2 regions of the Acetobacter zythi genome follow, and region 2 is predicted to be linked to the other one. Evidence: predicted binding sites of a transcription regulator. Region 2 holds the regulator's gene; the other holds the start of a gene.

Region 1 (14,793 bases), on a different contig from region 2:
CACATCGCACGCGCTTGCCTTGAATTCCTTAAAGGACTGGCCCTTGAGCGTATTGGCGGTTTTGGCTTCCTTGAACTTTTCGTGGCACTCCTTCACCGTCATGGCGTGGGCGCTGGGGAGGGAAAGGGCTGTGGCACAGCCAAGCAGCAAAGCGGCCAGTCCGGTGCGGGCAACAACAGTCATGAATATACCTCATGCAAGGAGGGCGGTTGAGCGGCAGCCCATGCTGCCTGCCTTCTAGCGTATCATGAATACTCATGCGTGAGGAATGAAAGCCTGAGGGCTTTTTGCAGACAGCCAAAAATTAATATCAGAATCGGCCGCAACTGGTTCCCCGGTTATGGGCATGCCTGCGTGTAGCCTCAGTCCTCAAACCGGGTGGAGCGTCCGCGTTTGATGTTGGCGCGGTGGGCCTTGCCGTCCAGCCTGCGCTGGCGTGCCGCCCGGCCCGGGCGTGTAGCAACCCGAAAAGCCGGACGGTGGGCGGCCTCGCGGATTAAGGCGACCAGCCGCTCAATGGCATCCTCACGGTTGCGGATCTGTGTGCGAAAGCGCCGGGCTGTTATAACAATAACGCCATCGCGCGTGGCTCTGGTGCCTGCCAGTTCCAGCAGACGTGTACGAATACGCTCAGGTAGGGAGGGCGAGTGTGCGGCATCAAAGCGTAATTGCGCAGCCGTTGCGACCTTGTTCACATTCTGCCCGCCGGGGCCAGATGCCAGAATATAACTGACCTCCAGCTCGGATTCAGGCAGGGATAGCGCAGGAAGGATCGGAATGGCCATGGCCGGGGCATAGCATGGTTTGCGCGCCAGCGCGTGGCTATTGCCCATAAAAAAAGCCTCCGTGTTGATGACACGGAGGCTTTTTGCCGAAAAAGGAGGAGGGATTAACGGATCAGTTGTTAATCCGTTCACCATGCAGGGACATATCCAGCCCTTCCAGTTCCTGATCAGCGGTAACGCGCAGCCCGATCACCAGATCAATCACCTTGAGGATGATAAAGGAGGCAAAGGCACACCACACAATGGTCACCAGCACCGCTTCGGCCTGAACAACCAGCTGGTGCAGGGAGCCAACAACACCAGAGGGGTTGGCATCCGTTGCGGAAAGCGGGCCATAGGCCAGCAGACCTGTCAGCAGGGCGCCAACAATGCCGCCAACACCGTGTACGCCAAAGGCGTCCAGGCTGTCGTCATAGCCCATCATGTGCTTGAGGGAGGTTGCACCCCAGTAGCAGACAACACCGGTTACAAGACCAATAACCAGCGCACTGCCCGGCAGCACAAAGCCTGCTGCGGGGGTAATGGCAACCAGCCCGCCAATAGCGCCCGAGATCACGCCCAGAACAGTCGGTTTGCCCGAACGCAGCCATTCCGCCAGCATCCAGGAAACGCCAGCACCGGCAGCGGCAATCTGGGTTGCGGCCATGGCCATGCCCGCACGGCCATTGGCGCCAACAGCGGAGCCTGCGTTAAAGCCGAACCAGCCAACCCACAGCAGGGCCGCGCCAATAACGGCATAGGTCAGGTTGAAGGGCGAGAGGTCGTCCTGCCCGTAGCCCTTGCGCCGACCAAGCACGAGAGCACAGACCAGACCGGCCACACCGGCGTTGATGTGCACAACCGTACCACCTGCAAAGTCAGCCGTACCAAGCCCTGCCAGCCAGCCGATCGGGCTCCAGACCCAGTGCGCAATGGGGGCATACACCACCAAAGACCAGACAATGGAGAAAATGCACATAGCGCTGAACTTCATACGCTCGGCATAAGCACCAGAGATCAGTGCGGGGGTGATAATGGCAAAGGTCATCTGGAACATCATGAAGATGCTCTCAGGAATGGTCATGGTTGTTGCGTTGGGGCTATCCGCACCCAGCGTAAACCCGATATCCGACCCGTTATGGATATGCGCGCCAATCCCGTTGAGCAGCACGCGGGAGAAACCACCAATCCACGGAGACCCGGTTGTAAAGGCGAGGGAGTACCCGGCAACCATCCACACAATGGACATGATGCAACACAGTGCAAAGGACTGCATGAGTGTTGCCAGCACGTTTTTCTTACGCACCATACCGGCATAGAACAGGGCAAGGCCGGGAATGGTCATCATCAGCACCAGTGCGGTGCTGGTAAGCATCCATGCCGTATCACCCGTATCAATGGGTGGGGGGGCATCTGCGGCATACGCCTGGGAGCAGCCAAGGGCTGCAACAAGACAGGCCGACAGAACAGCCGTGGTCTTGCGAATAACTGGACCTCTCGCCGGATTGACAGCTAGGAAGGGTCGCGCTGACATGATGATGCGTTCTCCTTAAAATACGCAGCCATTGATGCTCGCCAGATTCGAGTAAGGAGCTATGGGCCTAATCTTATTGTATCTATTCCGAAATGACTCGGGAGGCAATCCGGTTTGATGGCGAATTATTTGACAATCTGACGCGTGGTCCAAAAAAGCCACAAAAAACAAGCTGCTCCGGGCCCCATAGCAAAAAGGGCGCGCACACCCGAAGGTCTGCACGCCCTTTTGCCTGTTTTGGGGGAATTGGGGGGCTGGTCAGACCCGCCCCGCCAAAACCCTCAAAAACGGGTCTGGGTGACTTAGAAGTCCATGCCGCCCATGCCGCCCATGTCAGGACCACCCGCAGGGGCTGCCTTCTTTTCAGGGCGTTCTGCAACCATGGCTTCCGTGGTGATCAGCAGGCCAGCAACGGAGGCTGCATCCTGCAGAGCGGTACGGACAACCTTGGCCGGGTCAATAATACCGGCTTCAACCAGGTTCTTGTATTCGCCAGCCTGTGCATCGAAGCCGAAGTTGTAGTCTTCGTTTTCGAGCACCTTGTTGGCGACCACAGCACCGTCTTCACCCGCGTTCAGGGCGATCTGGCGCAGGGGAGCCTGCAGGGCGCTGAGGATGATGTTGCCACCAACGCGCTGGTCGTCATTGTGGTAGTGCAGGTGGGCCAGAGCCTTGGTTGCGCGGGCCAGAGCCGTGCCACCACCGGGAACAATGCCTTCTTCAACTGCTGCGCGGGTTGCGTGCAGGGCGTCGTCCACGCGGTCCTTGCGTTCTTTCACTTCAATTTCCGTGGACCCACCAACGCGGATCACGGCAACGCCGCCAGCCAGTTTGGCCAGACGTTCCTGCAGCTTTTCACGGTCGTAGTCGGATGAGGTTTCCTCGATCTGCGCACGGATCTGCTTGACGCGGCCTTTGATGTCGTCGCCGTTGCCAGCACCGTCAACAATGGTCGTGTTTTCTTTGTCGATGTGAACCTTCTTGGCGGTGCCAAGCATGGTCAGCGTAACCGTTTCCAGCTTGATGCCGAGGTCTTCGCTAATGACCTGACCACCGGTCAGGATAGCAATGTCTTCCAGCATGGCCTTACGGCGGTCACCGAAGCCCGGAGCCTTGACAGCAGCAATCTTGAGGCCACCGCGCAGCTTGTTGACCACCAGGGTCGCCAGCGCTTCGCCATCAACATCTTCCGCAATGATCAGCAGCGGACGGCCGGACTGAACAACGGATTCAAGCAGCGGCAGGATCGGCTGAAGAGAAGACAGCTTCTTTTCATGGATCAGGATGTAGGGGTTTTCCAGATCGGCCGTCATCTTTTCCGGGTTCGTCACGAAGTACGGAGAGATGTAGCCACGGTCGAACTGCATGCCTTCAACCACGTCCAGTTCGGTCTGGAAGTGCTTGGCTTCTTCAACGGTAATCACGCCTTCGGAGCCAACTTTCTGCATGGCTTCGGAGATCATCTTGCCGATTTCAACTTCGCCGTTGGCGGAGATGGTGCCAACCTGCGCGGTTTCTGCGGGGGTGGTGACCTTTTTGGCGTTCTTTTTCAGTTCCTCAACAACCACGGCAACAGCTTTGTCCACGCCGCGCTTGAGGTCCATCGGGTTCATGCCAGCGGCAACGGCTTTCAGGCCTTCGCGCACAATGGCCTGAGCCAGAACGGTTGCGGTGGTGGTGCCGTCACCGGCTACGTCATTGGTCTTGGACGCCACTTCGCGCAGCATCTGTGCGCCCATGTTTTCGAACTTGTCAGCCAGTTCGATTTCCTTGGCGACGGAAACGCCGTCCTTGGTGATGCGGGGCGCGCCGAAGCTCTTGTCCAGAACAACGTTACGGCCTTTGGGGCCGAGCGTTACCTTTACGGCATCAGCCAGAATGTCCACACCGCGCAGCATACGCTGGCGTGCGTCTGCACCAAACTTTACGTCTTTGGCAGCCATTGAATTTCTCCTGTGAAGATCTTTGGTAAGTAAACGGTCGGATCAGAGCGGATCAGGCTGCAACAATGCCCAGAATGTCGCTTTCCTTCATGATCAGCAGCTCTTCGCCGTCGATCTTCACTTCCGTGCCGGACCATTTGCCAAACAGAACGCGGTCACCGGCCTTGACATCAAGCGCCACAACCTGACCCTGTTCATTGCGGGCACCCGCACCAACAGCGACCACTTCGCCTTCCATTGGCTTTTCTTTGGCCGTATCGGGGATGATGATGCCACCGGCGGTCTTCTGTTCGCCTTCAAGGCGACGTACAACTACCCGGTCGTGTAAGGGACGAAACTTCGTCATTATGGATCACTCCACATTCATTTGCTGTGATGGCGCCCTTTGTCAGAAAGCAGCGCCACCCGTTTGAACCGCGCGTAACATAACGCCGCGTCGCGTTAGCACTCCACCCTTGGGAGTGCCAGAGCAAAAGGTAGGTTCGCCCAGGGGGTGAGTCAAGGAATGGGGGAAAGTTTCTTTTTGATTTAACTTCATCCCAGACAAGGAGATTGAACATGGGACAGATACGCACATTAGAAGCCGCCGATGGCCACCAGTTGAGCGCGTGGGAAACCGAGCGTGGCGCACACCCGTATTCCTTGGTGGTGTTGCAGGAAATTTTTGGCGTGAACCACCATATCCGCACAGTGTGTGAGCGGTTTGCGCAGGCGGGTTTTCACGTTATTGCTCCTGCCTTGTTTGACCGCGCCCAACGTGGCGTGGAGCTGGATTACACAACCGATGGTGTGCAAAAGGGCCTTGCCCTGCGTGCGCAGATACCCTTGGCCCAGACCCTGCTGGACGTGCAGGCCGCAGCCCGGGCGCTGGGTGCGCGCAAGGTCGGGGTGATCGGGTATTGCTGGGGTGGCACCTTGGCATGGGAGGCCGCCACACAAACAGAGGACTTTGCCGCAGCCGTAAGTTGGTACGGCGGAGGCATTGCCGCCCACAGGGATGAGACTCCACACTGCCCCGTGCAATTACATTTTGGTGAGCGCGACACCAGCATTCCCCATACCGACATAGCCGCCATTCGTGCGGCCCAGCCTGACCTTGAACTGTATGTTTATGATGACGCGGAACACGGTTTTGGCTGTGAGGAACGCGCATCTTACAACGCGCAGGCCTTTTTGCAGGCGCAGGAACGCAGCCTTGCTTTCCTTAAAAGCACCCTCAATCCGTAAGGTCCGTAAAGAGCAGGAAATGGGGGGGCGGACTGAATTGTGATTGACAAGCGCCCCCGGTCATGGGGGAGAATGCCCTTTCTCCTCGTGGTGCGTCGTGTGCTGGAGGAGTAACTGGCCGAAATAAGGATGACTTCGCTCATGTCGACAGGTACCGTTAAATGGTTCAACGCCACCAAAGGGTTTGGTTTTATTGCCCCCGATGATGGAGGGAAAGACGTGTTTGTGCATATTACCGCTGTACAGGCAGCCGGTCTGCGCGCGTTGAATGATGGACAGAAACTGTCCTACGACATGGTGGAAGAACGCGGCAAGCAGGCAGCCACCAACCTTAAACCGCTCTAACACAGCGGTCTGGGGTCGGGCCGGTCAGTCTTGTCCGGCCTGCTCCGCCAGAAAAGCGGTGATTTGGCGAGCGGTCTGCGCAAGCCCACACCGCTCGACGGCCACCCCATTGGGGAAGGCGCTTAAAAGCCTTGTGGGTGTGCGCCGGTCCAGCAGAACAAACACCCCACGGTCTGACTGACGGCGGATTAACCGCCCAAAGGCCTGCCGCAGCCTGAGTCGGGCTATGCGGTCATCAAACCCTTTAGGGTCTCCACCTGACAGATGAATCCGCCGCTCACGGTGCAGAATATCTGGCCGGGGCCACGGTACGCGCTCAAACACAACCAGACGCAGGGCATTGCCCGGCACATCCACCCCATCACGCATGGCATCGGTGCCCAGCAGGCAGGCATGTTCCTCGGTCCGAAAAATATCGACCAGCGTGTTGTTGTCCATTGCATCCACATGCTGGGCGTAAATGGGTAGGCCCTCGCCCTCCAAGGTAGGGGCTATGCGGTCATATACCCCACGTAGGCGGGATATGGCGGTAAACAGGCCAAGCCCCCCCCCGCCCGAAGACTGGAACAACGTGCGAAAGGCCGCCGACAGGTCCACAATGGAGCTGTTGTCCACATCCGTAACAATAAAGGCGCGGGTCTGCTTGGCGTAATCAAACGGGCTGGCCAGACTGGCGCGTAGCGCGGGGGAGGGAAAATGGTTGGCCCCCGTGCGGGCCTCCGCCGCCTCCCATGCGGTTTCTGCCTCGTCGCTTTCCTGTGTGCCGCCCTGTTGGTCGCGGAGTGTGGCGGAGGTCATGAGCATGCCTTGCGCAGGCACGGCCATAATGCCCGCAAACGGAATGGTCGGGTCCAGCCAGTGGCGGTACAGCCCCACATCCTGCTCGTTGACGCGTTGTTTTTCGCGCCGTTCAAGACGGATGAAGTGTACATGGGCTGGTGTGGTGCCCGGTTCTGGTGGCTGGTCCAGTGCGGCCAGCATGGCAATCCATGCATCCAGGCGCGATATGGCGCGGCGGCGCAGGGCGCGGGTCATGGCCTCTATGCGGCCACGGGTGGTGGTGTCCAGCGTGTCCGCATCGTCTTCCAGCCGGGCCTGCAGGCGCTCGGTCAGGGTGCGTAGGGGTTCCACAATACGGCTGAGCGCGCGCGCCAGTTGCTGGCCTGCCTCGGCCATGTCCGGCACCAGCGGGTGCAGGTCGCATTCCATGGCGGCATGGATGACCTGCTTGCCTCCCTCGGCTGAGCGCGCCATGGCCTGCTGGCGGAGCAGGCGCAAAAATGCCTCGGTCGGATTTTCCATAAGCGGCTGGTCCGCCGGAGGCTCGGGCGGGAACAGGGTGCTCAGGTCCATGGGTTCTGGCGGAGGTGGTTCGTTTGCCGCCTCGGGCGCCAGGCGGGTGGACCAGCCCGGCGCGGGCAGGGCTGTGGCTGCCAGCAGGGCGGCATCCAGCGGGCTTTCCAGCTTTGGGTGGCCAACCACCAGATCGTCCAGCCTGCGCTTGAGTCCACGCGCGCGGGAGCGCCGGCCTTCCGCCCCCAAAAGCCAGCGGCGCAGTTCTGCTGTTTCCAGCCCCGAAAGCTCGGCGGAAAAGGCGCTATCCGCCGCATCGGCCAGATGGTGGCCTTCATCAAACACATAGCGTGAGGGAATGTTGCTTTGGGCGCCTGCCTCGTCATCATCGCTCATGCCCGCCTGTGCGTAGGCGGCCTGCGTCATGACCAGTGCGTGGTTGGCAATAACCAGTGCGGCGTTGTGCGCACGGCGGATGGAGTGTTCCACAAAGCAGCGTTGATAATGTGCGCAGGCCCCGTGGATGCATTCCCCCCTGCGGTCCGCCACACCGGCAAGGTTGCCGTGGCCGAACAGGTCTCCAAACCAGCCGGGTAGATCGCCGCCAAACAGGTCTCCATCTGCCGTGGCTATGGCCCAGCGCGCGAGCATGCACAGGGCAATGGTAATGCCCGCGGGGCGGGAGGCCGCGGTATTGACGGCTTCTTCCATGTTCAGCAGGCACAGATAATTCTCGCGTCCCTTGCGCAGAACCACGTGTTGCCGATGTGTTGCGGGGTCGGGGTAGAGGCGCTTTGTTTCCTGCTCTATCTGGCGTTGCAGGTGGCGGGTGTAGGTGCTGACCCACACGGCCCCATCGTTCCGCTCGGCCCACAGGCTGGCTGGCGCAATATAGCCGAGCGTTTTGCCGGTTCCGGTTCCGGCTTCGGCCAGCACAATGGCGGGATCACCCCGTGTGGCGCGCGGTGCGAACGCCTCGGTCGAGACACTGGCAAAATCCGCCTGCCCAGACCGGATTTCTGCATTGTCGCCCAGAATGCTGCCCAGTCGCTCCCGTGCTTCCGCCGGGCTGATGGGGTGGGAGGCCGGGGGAGGGCGCTGGGCGGTTTCCTCCCATTTGGGCAGGTGCCGCCATACGCGCAGGGCATCGGCGGGTTGTGTGGCCTCCTCCGCCAGTCGGCCGTTGTTGGTCAGTCTGGCGCGCAGGTCTATGGTTTCGGCCACTGTGCCGGTCCATATCCAGCCAGCCTGCCCCAACCGGACGGTAAAGGCCGCCAGTTGCTCAATCTGCCCTTCCTTGGCCTGCCGCGCCAGTTCCCCCAGCAGAATGGACAGGAGGCTGGGCAGTAAGTCTGCCTCCGCACGGTCAAGACCCTGTTCGTCCAGCCCAAGGGCCAGTGCCAGCCCGCGTGCGGTTGGGGCTACGGTGCGGGCGGGGTACACAAACGCAAAGAGTTCCAGCAGGTCCAGCCACGGGGAGGGCTGGCCCGTAGGGGGCAGGTCCAGTTTGCGCGCCAGAGCAGGGGCATGCACAACCAGCGGGCATGGCATGGCATGCAGCCGCTCGCGGACCTCGCCCGCACTCAGGCTGAGTAGTTCTCCATCTTCCGTCAGGAGCGAAAACCGCCCCTGATAGGGCACAAGGGCTGGGGCTTCGTGGGCGGAGGGAAAGGATGGCTGCATGGCCTCCTTTACATGGGCGATTCTTGCACTGAATGCCAGAGCGCAAAGCTGTAACGCAGTGGGTTAGTTGCTCTTGCGCCGAAAAAGGACCGAATGGGCCGGTGTGCGGTTTTTCATGTTTTTGTGCATGACAAAACCATAGCGTTCAAAAATCAGGCAGAGATTGTGGTGGTTGAAAAACTGCAAATGCTCGGGTGGGCAGATATCCGCCCATGATGGAAGGTCCTTTGGCACCCGGTGGTGCCCCACATCTGGCGCGGAGATGTAAACATAGCCATTAGGACGGGTGATTGCAGCCAGCGTTGCCATGAATTCATCCGGGCCGGGAACATGCTCCAGAACTTCGGAACTGAAGACAAAATCAAATGTCAGATTGCGTTTGCGGAAGGTGGTCAGGTCTTCGCAGTAAAAAGTGCTCCGGGGGACATGCTGCCTTGCATAGGCAATGCTGTTCTGGCTGATGTCTATGCCTGATGCGCGGGCGCCCAGACGGTTAAAGGCTTCGACCATAAAGCCGCCGCCGCAGCCAAGGTCCAGCACGTCCTTATGGCGGACATAGCGGAGGAATCTGAGGCTCTTCCACACTGTACGCCTGCGGCGGCTGGAGGATTTGGGGTAAAAATCGGCCGAAGCGCCGCGATACGCCGTTTCGTAAAACGCAGTAATCGTGGCGGCGTCGGGGTAGGGATGAACAAACAGAAAGCCACAGTCCGGGCACCGGAACAGGTCGTAGCTCTGTTTGCTAAAAGCAAAAGAAGCCCTGTGAGCATGGCACACAGGGCATTCTGTTGGGGTCTGTGGGGGCAAACCTACGGACATGCAGTGTCGCTCCCCAGCAATGTTTGCCCCAGAGTTCCGTGGTATGGTGGCGTTATTCCGGATTTTTCAGGCTGTCGGCAACAATTTCCAGCAGTTTGCCGTGCATGTGGCCGTTGCCTGCAACAATCATGACATCATCCGGCAGAGCGTCCAGTTCACCACCATCGGGGTCTGTGACCTGCCCACCGGCTTCGCGCACGATCAGAATACCCGCAGCACAGTCCCACGGCTTTATGCCGAACTCCCAGTAGCCTTCGTAACGCCCAGCGGCAACCCATGCCAGATCGAGAGCCGCCGCACCAAAGCGACGAACCCCCGCCACGCGCGGCATAAGGCTACCCAGAACGCGCGCAAAAGGCAGGCGCTGGCGGGCAGGCACCTTGGCAAAGGGAATACCCGTGGCAAACAGGGATTCGTGCATGTCCCGGCGGGCGGAAACACGAATGCGCCGTTCGTTCAGGTAAGCGCCATTCCCCTTTTCGGCCCAGAACATCTCACCCGCTGCGGGGTTGTAGATCAGGGCTGCGGCCAGTTCCACCTTGCCATCGGGCAGGCGGCGCTGAAGGCCAATGGAAATGGCCCAGTGCGGAATGCCGTGCAGGAAGTTGGATGTGCCATCCAGCGGGTCAACAATCCAGCGCCATGTCCAGTTGTCGCTACCCGATTCCCCGGATTCTTCCATAAGGAAGGCGTAACCCGGACGGGCCCGTTCCAGTTCTTCGCGCAGGGTCTGTTCCGCACGCAGGTCCGCCTGGGAAACAAAGTCACCCGGTCCCTTGATGCTGACCTGAAGCTGCTCGACTTCGTTAAAATCGCGCAGGAGACGCTTGGCCGCCTTCTGGGCTGCGGTTTGCATCACCATCATGACGGGGGAGAGACGCATGGCCACTGTAATTAAGTCCTGCTCTGGAGAGAAAAAAACTGAAAAAAATCAGTCCTTGGCGCGTTCGACGTAAGACCCGTCTTCCGTGCGGACCACAATGCGTTCACCGGCTTCGATAAACGGTGGCACCATGGTTTTGACACCATTGGACAGCATGGCGGGCTTGTAGGAGGAGCTGGCGGTCTGGCCTTTTACAACCGGATCAGCCTCTACCACTTCCAGTGTTACATGCGGGGGCAGGTCAATGCCAACCGGGTCGCCTTCAACCAGATGCAGGTTGATGGTCATGTTGTCCTGAATGAAGGGAGCCTGATCGCCCAGCAGATCGGTCGGGACGGAAAGCTGTTCAAATGTTTCGGGGTCCATCAGAACCAGCAGTTCGCCATCTGCATAGGAAAACAGATATTCGCGGTCTTCGGTCATCAGACGTTCGACCGTATCGGCCGTGCGCCAGCGTTCGTTGGTTTTGTTGCCGGTCTTGAGGTCGCGCATTTCAACCTGAATGAACGCACCACCTTTACCGGGGGTGATGATCTGCTGTTTCAATACCGTCCAGCGACGGCCGTCATGCTCAATGACCTGACCGGCACGGATCAGGTTTGCCTGCTGTTTCATACTTGGTTCCTGAGAGGAATGGCTATTCTGTCTGGGGCTTGTACAGTTCCATGGCGGGAAGGGCAAGCGTTGCGGGGTGAACTCTCCTGCTTTGCACCGCTAGACAGAACCGTTGCATCCTGTTTATAAGGCGGACACCTAAAGCTAGGTAAGGAAGGGTGGCCGAGCGGTTTAAGGCACCGGTCTTGAAAACCGGCGTGCGTGAGAGCGTACCGTGGGTTCGAATCCCACCCCTTCCGCCATTTCTTGAAAATATCTTTCTTTTCAGTGGGTTATGCCTGCTGTGTGCCTTTTCGGAATTTTGGTCTCTGCGTTTCGTGAGGGCCAATTTTAACTGGGCGCGCGCTCCGTTATAAAACGAATGCCAAGCGCCATGAAGGCAAGCCCCGCGCAGCGATCGATCCAACGTCGGCATTTCAAAAACGCGGCTGAAACCCGCGCATGGCTCAGCACCATAGCAACCAGAGCGAACCACCCCACAGCAACAGCGAACATGGCGCATACGCAGGCAAGTCCCAGTTGAACCGGGGCGTGCTGCGGCATGGACGCGGCGAAAAGGCTTGAGACAAAGACCGGTGTCTTTGGGTTGGCGAGATTGGTCAGAAGTCCTGTACGAAAGCCGCCAGAAGTAGGATCAGTTGGCGCGGTTGTGGCATCCTTCGCGCTGGACTGCCAACTTCCAATAAACAGTTTGCAACCAACGATGAACAGATAGAGTCCACCCCCAACTTTAAGTAAAAGATAAAGCCATGGAGCGGCATAAAATAGCGTGCGGATCCCGAAAAACCCGCATATTCCCCAAATCGCAACGCCTGTTGCGATTCCCAGCGTCGCTTGCCATGCTGCCGATCGCCCCCGCAGAACAGCAAGACGCGTCACAAGAAGGAAGTCCAGTCCAGGTACAATCATCGCGATTAACCAGAACGCAGAAACAGCGATGACGACAGAAATATCCTGCATCAGACTCATGGGGTTGTTTGATCCTTGGAACAGTTTTTACTCGGCAGACTGACAACGAGTTGCATGCATTGACTGTGGTGTATGTAAATTTTGAACATTTTTCCACGCAACATCAAGTGCATGACATCCGCTTTCGAATAAAGCACTCTATGGCTTAGAATGTTTCAAACAAAGACGTAAGCTTGCCATGCCGGAGCTTCCAGTCTCGTTTGATCCCTGCCTATAGCGGAAAAAAAGTGCTGCTGCCAAACTTCTGGTGCGTGCGCTACACATCCGATGGTAAAATATCCGGGTTTTTATAAAGTGGGCAGGGTTGCCCCTCACCTGCCCATAACCGCATTATAGCCTAATTATAAAATTAGTTATTATATCAGTTATTTTTCCAAATGGTGGGTGTAGTATTTTCACCATGTTGAAGCGGCCCTGTTGGTACACACCACGGGCATGAGTGAGCCTGATAAACCCTTCTTTTCCATGGTAAGCCCCGATCCCACTCTCTCCAACACCACCAAACGGCAGGTCATCCTGTGCTACATGCAGCAAGGTGCCATTGATTGTGACGTTGCCTGACACTGTGTGGTTCAGAACCCTGTTGCGTTCAGCACTATTTTTTCCAAAATAATACAGCGCCAAAGGTCGCGGGCGCGCGTTGATAAAGGCAATGGCCTCATCAAGATTTTTGTAGGTCAGCACAGGCAGGACAGGGCCAAAAATTTCTTCCTGCATAATGGCCATCTCTGGTGTGGCATCCATAACAAGAACTGGCGCAAGCACATGGTTTGCGGCGGAATCCTGGCCCATACGCATAACACGTGCGCCCTGTTCTTCTGCATCACGCACCAACCCATTCAATCGTTCATAGTGGTGCTGGTTGAGGATGGCCGTATAATCGGGAGATCCGACATAACCTTCTGGATGCATTTTTTGGACAGCTTCCTGATAGGCCGTGGCAAAAGCCTGCTGTTCGCTTTCGTGGAGCAGCATATAGTCCGGGGCAATGCAGGTTTGTCCAGCATTGGTCAGTTTGCCAAAAGCCACATGCTCCGCCACTCGTTTGAGCGAAAAACCCGACTCAACCACCACGGGGGACTTGCCCCCCAATTCAAGCGTGACGGGGGTTAGGTTACGGGCCGCAGCCTCTGCTACTTTTTTCCCGACCGCCGTGCTGCCCGTGAACAGGATATGGTCAAACGGCAGGGCCGAGAACGCTGCCCCGACCGAGGCATCCCCCATAACAACGCAGGCCTGCTCTGGCAGGAAGGTGGTTTGCACAATCTGGTTGATGACTGCCGATGTAGCGGGGGTGAGTTCCGATGGTTTGATCATGGCGCGGTTGCCCGCAGCAATAGCTGTGGCCAGTGGCACAAGGGCTAGAGAGAGCGGGTAATTCCACGGCGCGATAATGCCCACGACTCCCACAGGCTGACGGACCACCCATGCGCGACCAAATTGAAAATAAGCCGAAACATGGCGCCGTTCGGGCTTTATCCAGCGCCCCACATGCGCGATCATGTAATTGATCGCCCGCACTAGCGGGATCAGTTCCACAATCGCGCTTTCACGCTCCGAGCGCTGGCCAAAGTCGGTCCGTAGGGCACGGACAATGTCACTCCGCCTTCTCAGGATTTCTGCTTTCAGTCGGCGCAGGTCGGCCCGGCGCTGCGTGGCATCCGCTGGACCAGCATGCACAAACGCGGCGCGCTGGCGCTCAAGCATATGGCGCAGATCATTGGGGGTATTGTTCGGTGAAACTGTGTTGGACATTGCGGCCTCCATGTTTACAGGAGAAACTTATGAAGGCAGGGTATGAAGAATGCCGCTCTGGTGTCAACTAAAGTTTCTTGTGTAAACATAGGTCTTGCGAATGAGTGAAACAAAAGACCGCTCCTACCATCATGGCGACTTGCGGCGTGCGCTGATTGATACGGCTCTCGATATGCTGGCCACGGACCAGAACTGGACCTTTACACTCAGGGAGGTAGCCCGGCGCACAGGTGTAAGCCATGCAGCGCCGTATAAGCATTTTCGTGATAGGGAAGAACTACTCCGCGAACTCGCCCGGATTGGTTTTGAGCGGTTGGCGGAAACCATGACCCGCGCCATGTTTTCAGATGGATTGTCCGTGCGGGAAAAATTTATGGCTGGTGCTCAGGCCTGTATCGATTTTGCTTTGTGCAACCCCGGCCTTTACCGCTTGATGTTTAGTGCTGATGCAGACAAAACAGTCGACCAGCCTTTGCATGATGCAGCCATGCGGACATTCCATATTCTTTTGCAGCTTCTGGAAGAAGGCCAGCGCGATGGCAGTTTTCGACCCATTCCCATCAGTGGTCAGGCGGCGGCCTGTTGGGCGCAGGTGCATGGTCTGGCTATGCTGGTGATTGGTGGGCAGCTTCTTGAAGAAAAAGTTGGGAAGGAGCCTGTCAGCGCAGCGCTGAATGTGCTGCTGAATGGTGTTTGCTGCGATACGTGAGCGAGTGGGGCTGTACAATACCCGATTTTGAAGCCGGCAGGGTTTGCCATGCACGCCGTTTACCGCTTGTTGTCCCGTGCTTGGGGGAGATGGGAACTCTAAAAATATTTTAATCAGAGACCTTATGTTGGGTTCCCATTTCATATAAAATATGAAGAACGGTTCCAAAAGCCCCGTGGGTGGTAACGTCTCAATACGGCCTGCGTTTCGGTGCTCAAAAACCAACGATGAAGCATGGTTTACGCCATGTTTCA
Region 2 (14,793 bases):
ACGCCCGTGGGGCGGACCCCGGCCTTGTGCTGGGGGACATGCTGGAGCTTGTACACATTATCTCGCGCCTGCGGGCTGTGCCCGGTTTGGGGGACTCGGCGGATATGCCAGAGGCCGAGCGGGTGCGCGGCACGCATATGGCCAGCACGTTTGCTGTGCCCGTGCTCATGCGGGCATGGCAGATGCTGGTCAAGGGTGTGCGGGAAGTGGAAAGCGCGCCAGACCGGCGCGCAGCGGCGGATATGGTGCTCATCCGCCTGTGCTATGTGGCCGACCTGCCATCGCCCGAGGATCTGGTCAAACGTCTGAGCGGCACATCGGATGAGGGCGCGCGCGGTGCGGCCCCTGTTGCCCCATCCGCCCCACCGACTGGTGGAACCTTCGCACAGGCGGGGGGGCAGGCCGGGGCGTCCAGTCCGGCTGTAACGGGCACGTTTGTTGCGCCACAGGCCGAACCGCCGGGCAGCACAGGGCATGAGCCACCGCGCCTGCGCATGGTCAGCTCCGGCGGTGTGGCCGTGGCCCAGCCCGAGCCGGTTATGGCGCCTGTGGTGCAGCCCGTGGCCCCGGCGGAACCCGCAGCACCCCCCATTCCACGCACATGGCGGGAGGCCGTGGCGTTGGTCAAGGACCAGCGCGAGGCCATTCTGCACGGGCAACTGCGCCATGCGACCCATCTGATCTCTTTTACGCAGGGCCGGATTGTTCTGCGGTTCGAGCGCGGAGTCCCCGGCGATGTTGTGCCCCAGCTCCGCCGTGTGCTGGACCGCGCAACGGGTATGAGCTGGCGGATAGAGACCGGGCCGGAGGAAGGCGAACCCACGCTGGATGTGCAAGGGGCGGAGGTCATTCAGTTCCGGCGGCGCGAGGCAGAGGCCCACCCGCTGGTCCGTGCGATTTTGAACGCGTTCCCCGATGCACAACTGGGCGAGGTGCGCGACCATGGGCTGGATGATTACGGCCTGCCGCCAGAAGAACCCCCCGAACTGCTGTTCGCCCCCCTTGACGCGCAACCGCTGGATGAGGACGACCGGCCCTTCGACCCCGGAGCCTCGCAGGACTGAAGTGAGCAGGCCGGGCTGGCAAAACAGCGCGTTCTGGGCCAGATAAAGAACAGGTGATGCGCCGCAGGGGTGCGCCATAGCCGCACCATGCGGCAGACAGACAAGCTTAGGGGATGACCATGAAGAACCTTGCCTCACTGATGAAGCAGGCCACGCAGATGCAGTCCAAGATGGAAGCCATGCAGAGCACACTGGAAGCCATGAGCATAGATGGCTCCGCTGGTGCAGGCATGGTCAGCGTTGTGCTGAGCGGCAAGGGCGACATGCGCTCCATCAAGATCGACCCCAAGCTTGCGGACCCGACCGAAATGGAAATGTTGCAAGACCTGATTGTGGCCGCCTGTGCGGATGCGCGCAAAAAGCTGGACGAAAAAGCCGCCGAGGAAATGCAGAAGGTCACAGGGGGCCTTAACCTGCCCGCAGGCATGAAGCTGCCGTTCTGATCCACAGACAAAACCGACCTTGAGCGCGGGGGAAAGCAGGCGGGCATGGGTGGTCAGGAAATAGAGCAGCTTATTCGCCTGCTGGGGCGTCTGCCGGGCTTTGGCCCGCGTTCGGCCCGGCGGGTGGCGTTATACCTGCTCCGCGAACCCCATACACGGCTGGCGCCTCTGGCCCGCGCCATGGAACGGGCGGGGGAAGCCATTCGCACCTGCTCGTCATGCGGGAATCTGGATACATCAGACCCGTGCCATATCTGCGCTGACCCGCTGCGGGATAAGGGGCTGGTCTGCGTGGTGGAAACGGTGGGCGACCTGTGGGCGCTTGAGCGTGCGGGGGTTCACCGTGGTGTTTATCAGGTTCTGGGGGGCACCCTGTCCCCACTGGCGGGTGTGGGGCCTGAAGACCTGAATGTGGCAGCCCTGCTGACCCGCCTGCACGAAGGCACTGTGCGCGAGGTTATTCTGGCCCTTGGGGCCACGGTAGAGGGCGCCACCACCATGCACTGGCTGATGGACCAGCTTGAAACGTATGAGGGGCTGACCGTTAGCCGTGTGGCGCAGGGTGTGCCCATGGGTGGTGCGCTGGATGTGCTTGATGACGGCACATTGGCCGCAGCCTTGGGTGCCCGCCGCCCCGCCTGAGAACTCACGCCAGCAAAAAGGATACAACCATGCCCGTGGACATGCTGCCGATCAGTGCGGCCATACCGCGCCGCGCTCTGGTGAGCGGGGGCGGCGCACGGCTGGGCCGGGCCATTGTGCTGGGGCTTGCCCGTGCCGGGTTTGACGTGGCCATCCATTACCGCAGCAACAGGGCCGAAGCGGAGGATACGTTGCAGGCCGTGCGCGCACTGGGCCGCACAGGCTGTGTGCTTCAGGCCGACCTCATGCGCGAGGAGCAGGTGCAGGCCCTGTATGGGCAGGCCACGCAAGCACTTGGCGGTCCCTTGGGGGTTCTGGTCAACAATGCGTCCACTTTTGAGCGGGATGAGTGGGATGATACCTCGCTTGAAAGCTGGATGATGCATATGAAGCCCAACCTGCGCGCACCCTTTGTGCTGATTCAGGCGTTTGCAAAGGGGTTGCCACAGGGGGCGCAGGGTATGGTGCTGAACATGCTGGACGAACGGGTGTGGTCTCTGACCCCCCATTTTGTCAGTTACACCGTGTCCAAAAGTGCGTTGTGGACGCTTACGCAGACCATGGCGCTGGCGCTGGCTCCCAAGGGGATCAGGGTCAACGCTGTTGGTCCCGGCCCCGCCCTGCCCAGCCCCAGACAGACGCAGGAGCAGTTTGCGCGCCAGTGTGCCTCGGTGCCGCTGGCCCACGGGACCTCGCCTGATGAGGTCGCGCTGGCGGCTCTGGCCCTTTTGGCCCTGCCCTCCGTTACCGGGCAGATGCTTGCTCTGGATGGTGGGCAGCACATGCAATGGTCTCCGGCCCCATTGGCCGGACATGCCTTGGAAGAATAAAAGAATGGCCGTTTTTGCTCCGTGGGCGGACCAGCCGCCGCTGCGTTGCCTGTTTTTGAAGAACATGGTGCTCGATGCCCATATTGGCGTGTTCCCCCATGAGCAGGGTGTAACCCAGCGCATTCGGGTGTCTGTCCATTTTGGGGTGGATGACCGCACGGATCTGGAGGTCGGGCCGGATGACCTGAGCCGCACGGTCTCGTACGAGCGGGTGGTCCAGCTTGTGCACCGCATTGTGCGCGAAGGGCATGTGCGGCTGGTGGAAACACTGGCCGAGCGGATTGCTTCGGGCGTTCTCAGTGACGACCGCGTGCGCGTTGTGCGGGTGCGCATAGAAAAACTGGATGTGTTTGAGGAAATAGAAGCCGTGGGTGTGGAAATAGAGCGCCGCCCCGCATGTGTGTGACGCCCTACGGGATGACCTGACTGGCATAAAAAAAGCCCGCTGGATGCCAGCGGGCTTTTTTTTGGTCTGACACGATGGTGTTCAGCACCCCCGGAGGGGTCAGGACTCGTGGTCGTCCGAATCCGTGCTGACATCGATGTCTGAACTGATGTCGTCGTCATCATCATCCAGATCAGCGGTGTCTTCCATCACATCGTCGTCTTCGGTATCGTCATCGGTGTCGATATCGATATCTTCATCGGCCTTCTTGATGGGGGCAGCACTCGCCGGAACGGGGGACAGGCTATCAGAGTTGCGGCGCAGGCGCGGCACCAGAGCAGGCTGTTCCGTTCCGCATTTGGGGCAAATGGCGGGTGCGCGGTTCAGGTCATAAAAACGGGCACCACAGGACACGCAGACGCGTTTGGTGCCGAGATCGGGCTGGGACATCTTGCTACCTGTCAATCCTGAGCAGATATTGGGGCCAACGCCCCGGAACACGAACGAACCCCGAACAGCAACGCAAAGCTGAAGCAGGACTCGAACCAGACTGTTAAGGCGATGCCCAATGCCACTGTGTTTCGGGTCGTGTCAAACCCGGAGTTTGCATATGGTTGTATTTTCTGCATCTCCCACCCTCTTTTTCTGCCTCTACCCGGATTGACTTGCAGGCCATCCCGCCGGAATGAAAAGGGCATGACACACGCATCTTCCCCCTCCGCCCGTCCGCTGCGGGTTACGCGCGCGCAGGCCCCTCTTTCCGGTTCCATCCGTGTGCCGGGTGACAAATCCATCAGCCACCGTGCGCTCATGTTTGCCTCTCTCGCACGGGGGGAAACCCATATTACCGGGCTTTTGGAAGGGGAGGACGTTCTGCGCACCGCCGCTGCCATGCGCGCACTGGGCGCACAGGTTACCCAGCATGCACCGGGGGACTGGCGCGTGAGCGGGCTGGGCATTGGCAAGCTGCGTGAGCCGGGTGATGTGCTGGACATGGGCAATTCCGGCACGGCGGCGCGGCTTTTGTCCGGCATTCTGGCCAGCCACGGCATGGTGTCGGTCATGACGGGGGATGCCAGCCTGCGCCGCCGCCCCATGAAGCGTGTTATGGACCCGCTGGCGGGCACGGGTGCTACGTTCATGGCGCGCGAGGGTGGGCGCCTGCCCATGGCTATTGGCGGTCTGGCAGACCCCAAACCGCTGGACTACCGCCTGCCCGTGGCCTCCGCACAGGTCAAATCCGCCGTGCTGCTGGCGGGGCTGAACGCGCAGGGCCAAACACGGGTGGAAGAACCCGTAGCCACCCGTGACCATACCGAAAACATGCTCCGCCACTTTGGCGCGCACGTTACGGTGGAGGAAACCGCGCAGGGTGGGCGGATTATTGTGCTGCAAGGCCGCCCCGACCTTGTTGCGCGCGATGTGGTGGTGCCGGGGGACCCGTCCTCCGCCGCCTTCCCCATTGTTGCGGCTCTGCTGGTGCGGGGCGCGGATATTGTTATTTCCACCGTGGGGCTGAACCCCCTGCGCACCGGGTTGTTCATCACCTTGCAGGAAATGGGCGCACAGCTTGAGGTCACCAATGTCCGCACCGAAGGGGGCGAACTGGTGGGGGACCTGCACGTGCGGGCCTCTACCCTCAAGGGTGTGACCGTGCCCGCCGATCGCGCCCCCTCCATGATTGATGAATATCCCATTCTGGCTGTGGCGGCGGCGTATGCCTCTGGCGTGTCGCGCTTTTGCGGGGTGGAGGAACTGCGGGTGAAGGAGAGCGACCGACTGGCCGCGACCGTAGCGCTCTTGGAAAACAACGGCGTTAAAACAGCGGTCGAGGGGGATGATCTGGTCGTGTATGGCACCAACAATGCCATTCCCGGTGGCGGTGTTGTGCAGACCCACATGGACCACCGGCTGGCCATGAGTGCGTCCGTGCTGGGGCTGGTGGCCCAGAACCCGGTGGAGATTGATGATACCGCGTTTATCGATACGAGCTTTCCGGGCTATTTGCAGTTGATGAACAGCCTTGGCGCGGGGTTTGCGCTGTGATGCGCGGCGGACCGGTTATTGCCGTGGATGGCCCGGCTGCGGCAGGCAAGGGCACGCTGGCCCGCAAGCTGGCTGAAGCACTGGACCTGCCCTATTTGGACACAGGGCTGCTGTACCGCGCTGTGGGGCGGCTGGCCCTTGATGCCGGGCAGGACCCCGCACAACCGGCTGAACGGTTTGCGCAGGCCCTGATGCCAGCGGACATGCAGCGCAAGGACCTGCGCACGCCAGATGTGGCGCAGGCTGCCAGCAAGGTTGCAGCCCAGCCTGCCGTGCGCGCGGCACTGGTGGAAACCCAGCGCCGGTTTGCCGCCGAGCGCGGGGCCGTGCTGGATGGGCGCGATATTGGCACCGCCATTTTCCCCAATGCGGATGTCAAGCTGTTCATCACCGCATCCCCCGCTACCCGCACCCTGCGGCGTTTTTTGCAAAGTGGGGGGGATGTGAACGCCCCAGACGCGCCAACCCTGCTGTGCGAGATGGAAGCGGCCCTGCGCGCACGTGATGAGGCCGATGCCAGCCGGGATTCCGCCCCCATGCGCGTGGCGGATGACGCGCATGTGATCGAGACGGACACGTTGGACGCACAGGCCGTTCTGGCCGAGGCTCTGCGCTTTACGCGCGAGCGACTCGTGGCCGCACGGGGCTGAATACTGGCCTCCCGCAAATGGGGGGACGTATGATGAGGCACATTTTTTGCCCCCTTTTGCGCTCAGTACTGCGCTTTGAGTTGACAAACGGGGGTCAGGTGTTCTCTGTGCAAACAGAAATCCGCCCCTGATGGTGGGTTTTTCTTGATAACAGTCTGGTCTGACCTACAGGGTCGGGGGGCGCTGGTGCCCATCCGTTCCGTCAGGCAAGTCGTGCTGCAAATTGCGGGGCGCAGGAACAGTCTGCAGGCATGTTGCCCGCAGGCTCAGGATTTACGGTACCACATGGCTTCAGCCACCACCCAGACCACGGATCACTTCCGTGGCGAAGATTTTGCCGCCCTTCTTGACGAGACCCTTGGCCGCGATTCCGGCTTTGACGGGTCCGTTGTGCGCGGTCGCGTTGTTCGTCTGACCGATGACTACGCAATTGTTGATGTCGGCCTGAAGAGCGAAGGCCGCGTTTCCCTGCGTGAATTCGCACCTCCGGGCGTCAAGCCTGAAGTGCAGCCGGGCGATGTGATCGAACTGTACGTCGAGCGTTACGAAGACCGCGACGGCAGCATCGTTCTCTCCCGCGAAAAAGCACGCCGTGAAGAAGCATGGACCAGCCTCGAAAAAGCTTTCGAAGCCAACCAGCGCGTTAACGGCACCATCTATGGCCGCGTAAAAGGTGGCTTTACGGTTGATCTGGGTGGCGCCATGGCGTTCCTGCCCGGCAGCCAGGTGGACATCCGCCCTGTGCGTGACGTCGGCCCGCTGATGGGTGTTCCCCAGCCTTTCCAGATCCTGAAGATGGACCGTGCGCGCGGCAACATTGTTGTCTCCCGTCGTGCCGTTCTGGAAGAAACGCGTGCTGAACAGCGCAGCGAACTGATTCAGGGCCTGACCGAAGGCATGATCCTTGACGGCGTGGTCAAGAACATCACCGATTACGGTGCGTTCGTTGATCTGGGCGGCGTTGATGGCCTGCTGCATGTGACCGATATCGCATGGAAGCGCATCAACCACCCCTCCGAAGCACTGCAGATCGGCCAGCCGGTACGCGTGCAGGTGATCCGCTTCAACCCCGAAACGCAGCGTATCTCCCTGGGTATGAAGCAGCTTGAAGCTGATCCTTGGGAAAATGTTGCCCTCAAGTACCCGCCGGGTGCCCGCTTTACGGGCCGCGTGACCAACATTACCGATTACGGCGCATTTGTTGAGCTGGAACCGGGCGTTGAAGGTCTGGTGCACGTTTCCGAAATGTCCTGGACGAAAAAGAACGTCCACCCCGGCAAAATCGTTGCGACCTCTCAGGAAGTGGACGTGATGGTTCTGGATGTGGACAGCTCCAAGCGCCGCATCTCGCTGGGTCTGAAGCAGGTTCAGCGCAATCCTTGGGAACAGTTCGCTGAAGAACACAAGGTTGGCTCCACCGTGGAAGGCGAAATCCGCAACATTACGGAATTCGGCCTGTTCATCGGCCTGTCCGCAGACATCGACGGCATGGTGCACATGTCCGACCTGTCCTGGGACGAAGCTGGCGAAGAAGCCATGAAGAACTACGAAAAGGGCCAGGTTGTAAAAGCCAAGGTTCTGGACGTGGACGTGGAAAAAGAACGTATCTCCCTTGGCATCAAGCAGCTTCAGGAAGATCCGGCAGCCGACGCTCTGGCCAGCATCCAGAAGGGCACGATTGTGACCTGCATCGTGACCGCTGTGCAGACCAACGGCATTGAAGTGAAGGTTGACGACGTTCTGAGCGGCTTTATCCGCCGTGCGGAACTGGCCCGTGACAAAGCCGAACAGCGCCCAGAACGCTTCGCCGTTGGCGAACGTGTGGATGCCAAGGTTGTGTCCGTTGACCGGACCTCCCGCAAAGTTGCCCTGACCATCAAGGGCCGCGAAGTGGAAGAAGACAAACAGGCTATCAACGAATACGGCTCCGCAGACAGCGGCGCATCGCTCGGTGATATTCTGGGTGCGGCAATCCGTCGCCGTAACACCGAAGACTGAGCATAAAAAAACCGGGGTGGTTTGCGCCATCCCGGTTTGGCAGAGCAGTTTGCCATGCAAAAAAATAGCGCCCCACAAGGGCGCTATTTTTTTATGGGCTGTGTTTAGTCCAAACAGGCCTTGCGGAAGGCTGCAAACGCGCGCGCACGGTGGCTGATGGCGTTTTTCTGCGCATCTGTCATTTCGGCAAAGCTGCGGGTTTCGTGTTCGGGCTGAAAAATCGGGTCGTATCCATGCCCGTTGCTCCCACGCGGTGGCCAGACAATCTGCCCGTCAATCCGTCCTTCAAAAGTAAGGGTGCGCCCATCGGGGTAGGCAAGGCAGAGCACGCATACAAACCATGCCGCGCGCTCGTCCTGCCCAATGCCTTCCTCAATGCGGGCCATGGCGGCGGCAAAGTCCTTGTTGGGGCCAGCCCAGCGGGCGGAGTAAATGCCCGGCGCTCCCCCAAGTGCGCTGACACACAGGCCGGAATCATCGGCAAGGGCGGGCAGGTTGGCAGCCTGTGCAGCCGCCAGCGCCTTGATGGCGGCATTGCCGGCAAAGGTTGTGGCGGTTTCCTCCGGTTCAGGCAGGTTCAGCTCCCCTGCGGAGAGAACGGTAATGCCAAATTCCGCCATGAAGGCAGAAAACTCGGCCAGCTTGCCAGCATTGTGGGAGGCAAGCACCAGCTTGTCGCCGGATTTGAGGGTAGGGTGGGTCATGGTATGGGCTGCTCTGCTGTGTTGATGGCGCTCAACTGGGCTGCAAACAGTTCATCCGCCCCTTTGCGGGCAAGGGTGAACAGGGTGTTAAAGGCATCTTCGCTAAAGGGCGCGTGTTCGGCCGTGGCCTGAATTTCCACAATACGGTTATCAGCGCTCAGCACAAAGTTGGTATCGGCAAGGGCGGCGCTATCTTCGGTGTAATCAAGGTCCAGCACGGCCCCGGCGCTGGTCAGCCCGCAGGATACGGCAGCCACCTGCCCGGTAAGCGGTATATGCCGCAGCACACGGTTGGCCACCAGCTTGCCAAGGGCCAGCCGGAGCGCCACCCATGCGCCGGTAATGGAGGCGCAGCGTGTGCCGCCATCGGCGTTGAGCACATCGCAGTCCAGTGTAATGCAGAGTTCGCCCATGGCCTTCAGGTCCGTGACGGCGCGCAGGGAGCGGCCGATCAGGCGCTGGATTTCCTGCGTGCGGCCAGACTGTTTGCCCCGTGCGGCCTCGCGGTTGCCGCGTGCGTGGGTGGCGCGGGGCAGCATGCCGTATTCCGCCGTAACCCAGCCCTGCCCCTTGCCGCGCAGGAATGGGGGCACGCGGCTTTCCACGCTGGCGGTGCACAGGACCTCGGTGCCGCCAATGCGAATAAGGGCGGAGCCTTCCGCATGGTGGGAGAAACCGGTCTCGATAACAATGGGGCGCATCTGCCCGGCCTGTCGGCCTGATGGACGCATGGTGCTGCTCCTGCAAAACAATGACAAAGGGTTGTGTCTGCACATAAAATGCTTTTGGCAGGAGTAAAACCGGCAATAAGCCGCTATAAACGCTTATCAGACCGCACGAAGGAGCCCTGAGAGCCATGAAGCGTGGCCTGTTGCCAGCCCAAGCAATGCTACCACCCGAACTGGACGGACGCTCCGCGAACATCCTGCGCGAGATTGTGGAAGAATATATGGCCAGTGGCGAACCCGTGGGTTCGCGCACCCTTTCGCGCAGGTTGGGGCAACCCCTTTCGCCTGCCACAATCCGCAATGTCATGGTCTCATTAACCGAGGCGGGGCTTTTGTTTTCCCCCCACACCTCGGCAGGTCGCCTGCCAACGGAAAAAGGCCTGCGCCTGTTTGTGGACGGGCTGCTCCAGTTTGGTGCGCTCTCCGAGGACGAGCAGAAGGTGATTGGCCATTCGCTGGAGGCGCGCGGCCGTTCCTTGCAGGATACGCTGACCGAGGCATCCTCCCTGCTGGCGGGTATGTCCGATGCCGCGGGGCTGGTGGTGGCCCCCAAGGGGGAAGGCGGGATCAAACACATAGAATTTGTAGCCCTTGGTGGGAACCGTGCTCTTGTGGTGTTGGTGGGGGCCGATGGGCATGTGGAAAACCGGGTGATTGAAATTCCTGCGGGAACCCCGCCCTCCGCACTGGTGGAAGCGGCCAATTACCTGAACGCGCGCGCCATGGGGGCATCCCTGCCCGACCTGCGCCACCGCGTTGGGGCGGAAATGAGCGAGAACCGCACAGTGCTGAACAGCCTGACCGCCGAGGTGGTGGAGAGTGGTCTGGCCATCTGGAATGGTGAGCGGGGGGAAAGTGGCGGCACGTTGATTGTGCGCGGCCAGTCGCGCCTGCTGGCGGATGTGGACGGGCAGGAGCGCCTTGCGGCCATACAGACCCTGTTTGACCGGCTGGAAGCACAGGAGACCATGTTGCGCCTGTTGGAGCTGGTTGAGAGTTCTGAGGGCGTGCGTATTTTTATTGGCGCGGAGAGTGGTCTGTTTGGTACCACGGGCATGTCCGTTGTTATGGCGCCTGCCCGCAATGAGGCGAACAGGATTGTGGGGGCCATTGGCGTTATTGGGCCTACGCGTATTAATTACGGGCGCGTTGTGCCGGTAGTGGACTATACGGCGCGCATATTGGGCGAACTGCTCGGTCAGGCGTAAGGGCCTGAGTGGGTATGGGCTGGAGCACAGGTCGGAATTCCGCCACGATTGTAAGGAGAATGTCGATGGCAAGGAGACGACAGGATATGGGAATGATAAAGGACCGGTATGACACGCACTCCGCCTTCTGATGACCCGGATTCCTCCCCCCCGCATGATCGGGACACCACACGGTCTTTTCCATTGAGCAGGCCCCGTTTCCGTCAGTGGCGCATGTTGCTGGGCACGGCTGCGGCTGTGCTGCTGGTGGGGAGTGCCGGTGGTGCTGTGGTGGTGTGGTCGCAATACCAGAGTATTGTTGCTGACCTTCCAACAGTGGACGGGCTGCGGTCCTACCAGCCGCCGGTGATGAGCCGCCTGTACGCAGGGGATGACCAGCTTGTGGCCGAACTGGCCGATGAGCGGCGCGTGTTCGTGCCCTCCAACGCCATTCCCGACCGGGTGAAAAGCGCGTTTATCGCGGCGGAGGATCAGAAGTTCTGGACCCATAAGGGGGTGGACCCTGCCGCCATTATCCGCGCGGGCCTGACCGACCTTACGCGTGATCGCGGGCGCAGGCCCATTGGTGCGTCCACCATTACGCAGCAGGTTGCGCGCGTTATGCTGCTGGGCACCAATGCTGTGTCGTTCAAACGCAAGGCCAAGGAAGCATTTCTGGCCATGCGTATTGAACAGGTGCTGCCCAAGGAAAAAATTCTCGAAATTTACCTGAACGAAATTTATCTGGGCAACGGCGCCTATGGCATTGGGGCCGCCGCCCAGACGTATTTTAACAAACCACTGGACCAGCTTGATAACGCTGAGGCCGCCTTTCTGGCCGCTCTGCCCAAATCACCCACCAATTATAATCCAGCCCGCTTCCCCGATGCCGCACGGGGGCGGCGGAACTGGGTGCTGGAACGCATGGCCGATGTAGGGGCCATTACGCAGGCGGAAGCCCGGCTGGCCGAGGCAGAGCCACTGGTCAGCATCAGCTATTCCCGCCCCGGCCCGGCCCCCGGCTCCGAATGGTTTGCCGAGGAAGTGCGGCGCGAACTGCTGGAAAAATACGGGCAGGACGTAACCATGCAGGGCGGGCTGGATGTGCATACCAGTCTGGACCTGCCCCTCCAGCGCGCGGCCCAGAGCATTTTGCAACAGGGTCTTATGGCGTATGACCGCCAGCACCGTGGCTGGCATGGCCCTGTCACACATCTGTCCACGCCAATCCCTCTGACGCAGGAGGAGTGGGTGCGCGCCCTGCGTACGGTCAGTGCGCCTGCGGGTATGCTGGACCAGTGGCGTCTGGCCATTGTGCTTGACGGCAACAAGGGGCAGGTCGGCTGGCTGGAAGGCAGCGTGGTCCGCCGGAATACCGCACAGGGGGGGGAACCCCACACAGGCCAGATCCAGCCCAAGGATATGGCATGGGTCCGCCGTGCCCGCCCCCTGCGCACGGGGGATATTGTTATGGTCGAACCCCAGACCGGGCAGTCCGTTGTGGCGCTTATGCAGATCCCTGTGGTGGAAGGGGCTATTGTGACCATGAACGCCCGCACGGGGCGTGTGCTTGCACTGGTGGGGGGGTGGTCTTTTCAGGCCTCTCAGTTCGACCGGGCGACACAGGCGCTGCGCCAGCCGGGGTCATCCTTCAAGCCATTTGTGTATCTGCAGGCCATGGAGCAGGGCATATCGCCCTCTCAGGAGTTTGACGATTCCCCCGTGTCCTATGGCACATGGCACCCGAATAACTACGAAAAAGACTTCTGGGGTCCTACCTCCCTGCATGATGCGTTGCGAGAGTCGCGCAACCTTGTGACCATCCGCCTTGCCGCCCATCTGGGCATGAACACGGTGGCGGATACGGCCATAAAGCTTGGGTTGGTGGATAGCATGCCCCATGTGCTGCCCGCCGCACTGGGTGCGGTTGAAACAACGGTTATCAAGGAGGCCGGAGCCTACGCGGCCCTTGCCGCCGGAGGGCGCAGAATTACCCCCACCCTGATTGATGATGTGCAGGACAGGGACGGCCATGTTATCTGGCGGCCCGCAACGGGGTTATCTCTGGTTTCCGCATCCTCCGTGCCCACCGGGGCTTCGGCCCCGACAGCCGGGGTGGATGCCGTCCACCCGGATGCGCCACAGACCCATGCGGAGACCGCACAGGCCACCACCCCACCTGCGCCGCCTTCTGTTGTGGTGCTGACCCCGGAGGACCTGCCTGCCCTGCGGGATGACCGGCCCGTGGCGGCATCCGAACAGAGTGCTTTCCAGATCACCACCATGTTGCAAGATGTTATTCGGCGCGGCACGGGTGTGCGTGCAGGCGAGGGCATAGATGTGCCCATCGCGGGCAAAACCGGCACCAGCCAGAACTTTAACGACGCATGGTTCGCGGGCTACACGCCCGAACTGGTGACGGTGGTCTGGATCGGGTTTGACACGCCCCAGTCCCTCGGTCGGAACGAAACAGGGGGCGCGATTGCTGGCCCGCTGTGGAATAAGGTGATGAAGACGGCCCTCAAGGACCAGCCAAAGCTGGACTTTGCCGCCCCCGATGGGGTGACACTGGTCAGCTACGACACAGGGCGTGGCGTGGCGATAGATGCGTTCAAGGATGGCCAGCTCCCCGGCGTAAGCGCCAATCTGCTGAGCAATGTGGATGCCCAGCAGCTTAGTGCAGCCGATACAGGGGCCGAGAACATGCCGGATTCGGAGAGCGATATGGCAGCCAGCGCCAATGGTTCGGGCCAGCCCGGAGCAACGGGCGCCAGCCCGGCCGAAGGGGGCAGCCCATCCGCGCCCGCACCTTCTGGGGGTGACATTGGCATGGGTGGCCTTTATTGAAAGCCCCAGAGAACGGAATTGGACGATAAGTCCCCCAAAGTAGATGGAGAACAGGCCCGATGTCCGCCGAGACAGAAGCCCTTAACGAACAGATCAAGCAGTCGGTCGCACTGCTGAGGAGGCATCTTTAACTGGGATGTCGCTGAAGCCCGCCTTGCGGAACTGAACAATCAGGCCGAAGACCCAGACCTGTGGAATAACCCAGAAGCCGCGCAGAAAATGATGCGTGAGCGCACGCTTCTGGCCAACCAGATCGAGGGTGTGCAGGCGTTGGAAACCAACGTAAGCGACACCTCCGAACTGATCGAGATGGCCGAAGCCGAAGGGGATGCCGATCTGGTGTCCGAGGGTATGGCCAGCCTGCGCGCACTGGCGGAAGAAGCCAAACGGCGCGAGATTGAAAGCCTGCTTTCGGGCGAGGCGGATAGCAATGACTGCTATTTGGAAGTCAACGCCGGTGCTGGTGGCACGGAGGCGCAGGACTGGGCCGAAATGATGCTGCGCATGTACACCCGCTGGGCGGAAGCGCACAATTATAAGGTCACGCTGATTGAAAGCTCCGAAGGCGAACAGGCCGGGCTTAAATCCGCTACCATTCTGGTGTCCGGCCCCAATGCCTATGGCTGGATGAAGACCGAAGCCGGTGTGCACCGCCTTGTGCGGATTTCCCCTTTCGATGCGGCAGCCCGGCGGCAGACATCATTCGCATCGATTTGGGTCTACCCGGTTATTGATGATTCAATTGAAATTGAAATCAATGATGCGGACCTGAAGGTGGATACCTTCCGCGCCTCGGGCGCTGGTGGTCAGCACGTGAACAAAACGGATTCCGCCATCCGTATTACCCACATTCCAACCGGCATTGTGGTGGCGTGTCAGACCGATCGTTCGCAGCACCGGAACCGCGCCACGGCCATGCAAATGCTGCGTGCGCGTATGTACGAAGCAGAACTGCAACGGCGCGAGGCCGCCGCAGCGGAAGCCGAGGCCGCCAAGACCGATATTGGCTGGGGGCATCAGATCCGTTCGTATGTTCTGGCTCCTTACCAGATGGTCAAGGACCTGCGTACGAATGTTGAAACGGGCAACCCCGATGCCGTTCTGGATGGGGATCTGGACGCCTTTATGGCCGCAGCTCTGGCCATGCGTGTCGGGGCGACCCGTTCGGAGGCGAGCGCTAACGCGCAGTAAGCCATGGGTGTTTGGCCATGCCGGTTATACGGGATGGGAAAGAAGGCGGGCTCCAGATCGGGGCTCGCCTTTTTTTCT

Evidence for each region. Region 2 encodes HrcA, which represses chaperone genes, less so after heat shock. Its sites were predicted from a motif close to GTTNGCACTCNCNNNNNGNGAGTGCNAAC; they were not measured.
Region 1: groES (co-chaperone GroES) is a predicted target of HrcA. The motif match lies at 4,682-4,710, and genes of this name have one in related genera.

What each region holds. Positions count from the first base shown of each region.
Region 1 is NZ_CAWUEO010000012.1:348,448-363,240, forward strand. Features, by position in the region: gene AABE20_RS07220 (hypothetical protein) at 1-183, opposite strand, end outside; gene arfB (alternative ribosome rescue aminoacyl-tRNA hydrolase ArfB) at 363-785, opposite strand; gene AABE20_RS07230 (ammonium transporter) at 898-2,298, opposite strand; gene groL (chaperonin GroEL) at 2,601-4,241, opposite strand; gene groES (co-chaperone GroES) at 4,294-4,587, opposite strand; gene AABE20_RS07245 (dienelactone hydrolase family protein) at 4,800-5,468, shown strand; gene AABE20_RS07250 (cold-shock protein) at 5,610-5,813, shown strand; gene AABE20_RS07255 (ATP-dependent DNA helicase) at 5,838-8,789, opposite strand; gene AABE20_RS07260 (class I SAM-dependent methyltransferase) at 8,853-9,608, opposite strand; gene AABE20_RS07265 (inositol monophosphatase family protein) at 9,661-10,491, opposite strand; gene efp (elongation factor P) at 10,540-11,106, opposite strand; tRNA gene AABE20_RS07275 (tRNA-Ser) at 11,259-11,348, shown strand; gene AABE20_RS07280 (LysE family translocator) at 11,437-12,075, opposite strand; gene AABE20_RS07285 (coniferyl aldehyde dehydrogenase) at 12,406-13,830, opposite strand; gene AABE20_RS07290 (TetR/AcrR family transcriptional regulator) at 13,931-14,539, shown strand.
Region 2 is NZ_CAWUEO010000034.1:181,200-195,992, forward strand. Features, by position in the region: gene AABE20_RS11135 (DNA polymerase III subunit gamma/tau) at 1-1,064, shown strand, start outside; gene AABE20_RS11140 (YbaB/EbfC family nucleoid-associated protein) at 1,184-1,507, shown strand; gene recR (recombination mediator RecR) at 1,553-2,149, shown strand; gene AABE20_RS11150 (SDR family oxidoreductase) at 2,179-2,979, shown strand; gene folB (dihydroneopterin aldolase) at 2,984-3,385, shown strand; gene AABE20_RS11160 (TIGR02300 family protein) at 3,485-3,814, opposite strand; gene aroA (3-phosphoshikimate 1-carboxyvinyltransferase) at 4,061-5,410, shown strand; gene cmk ((d)CMP kinase) at 5,410-6,060, shown strand; gene rpsA (30S ribosomal protein S1) at 6,346-8,058, shown strand; gene rdgB (RdgB/HAM1 family non-canonical purine NTP pyrophosphatase) at 8,163-8,762, opposite strand; gene rph (ribonuclease PH) at 8,759-9,493, opposite strand; gene hrcA (heat-inducible transcriptional repressor HrcA) at 9,619-10,698, shown strand; gene AABE20_RS11195 (penicillin-binding protein 1A) at 10,807-13,524, shown strand; one part of gene prfB (peptide chain release factor 2) at 13,584-13,652, shown strand; one part of gene prfB (peptide chain release factor 2) at 13,654-14,715, shown strand.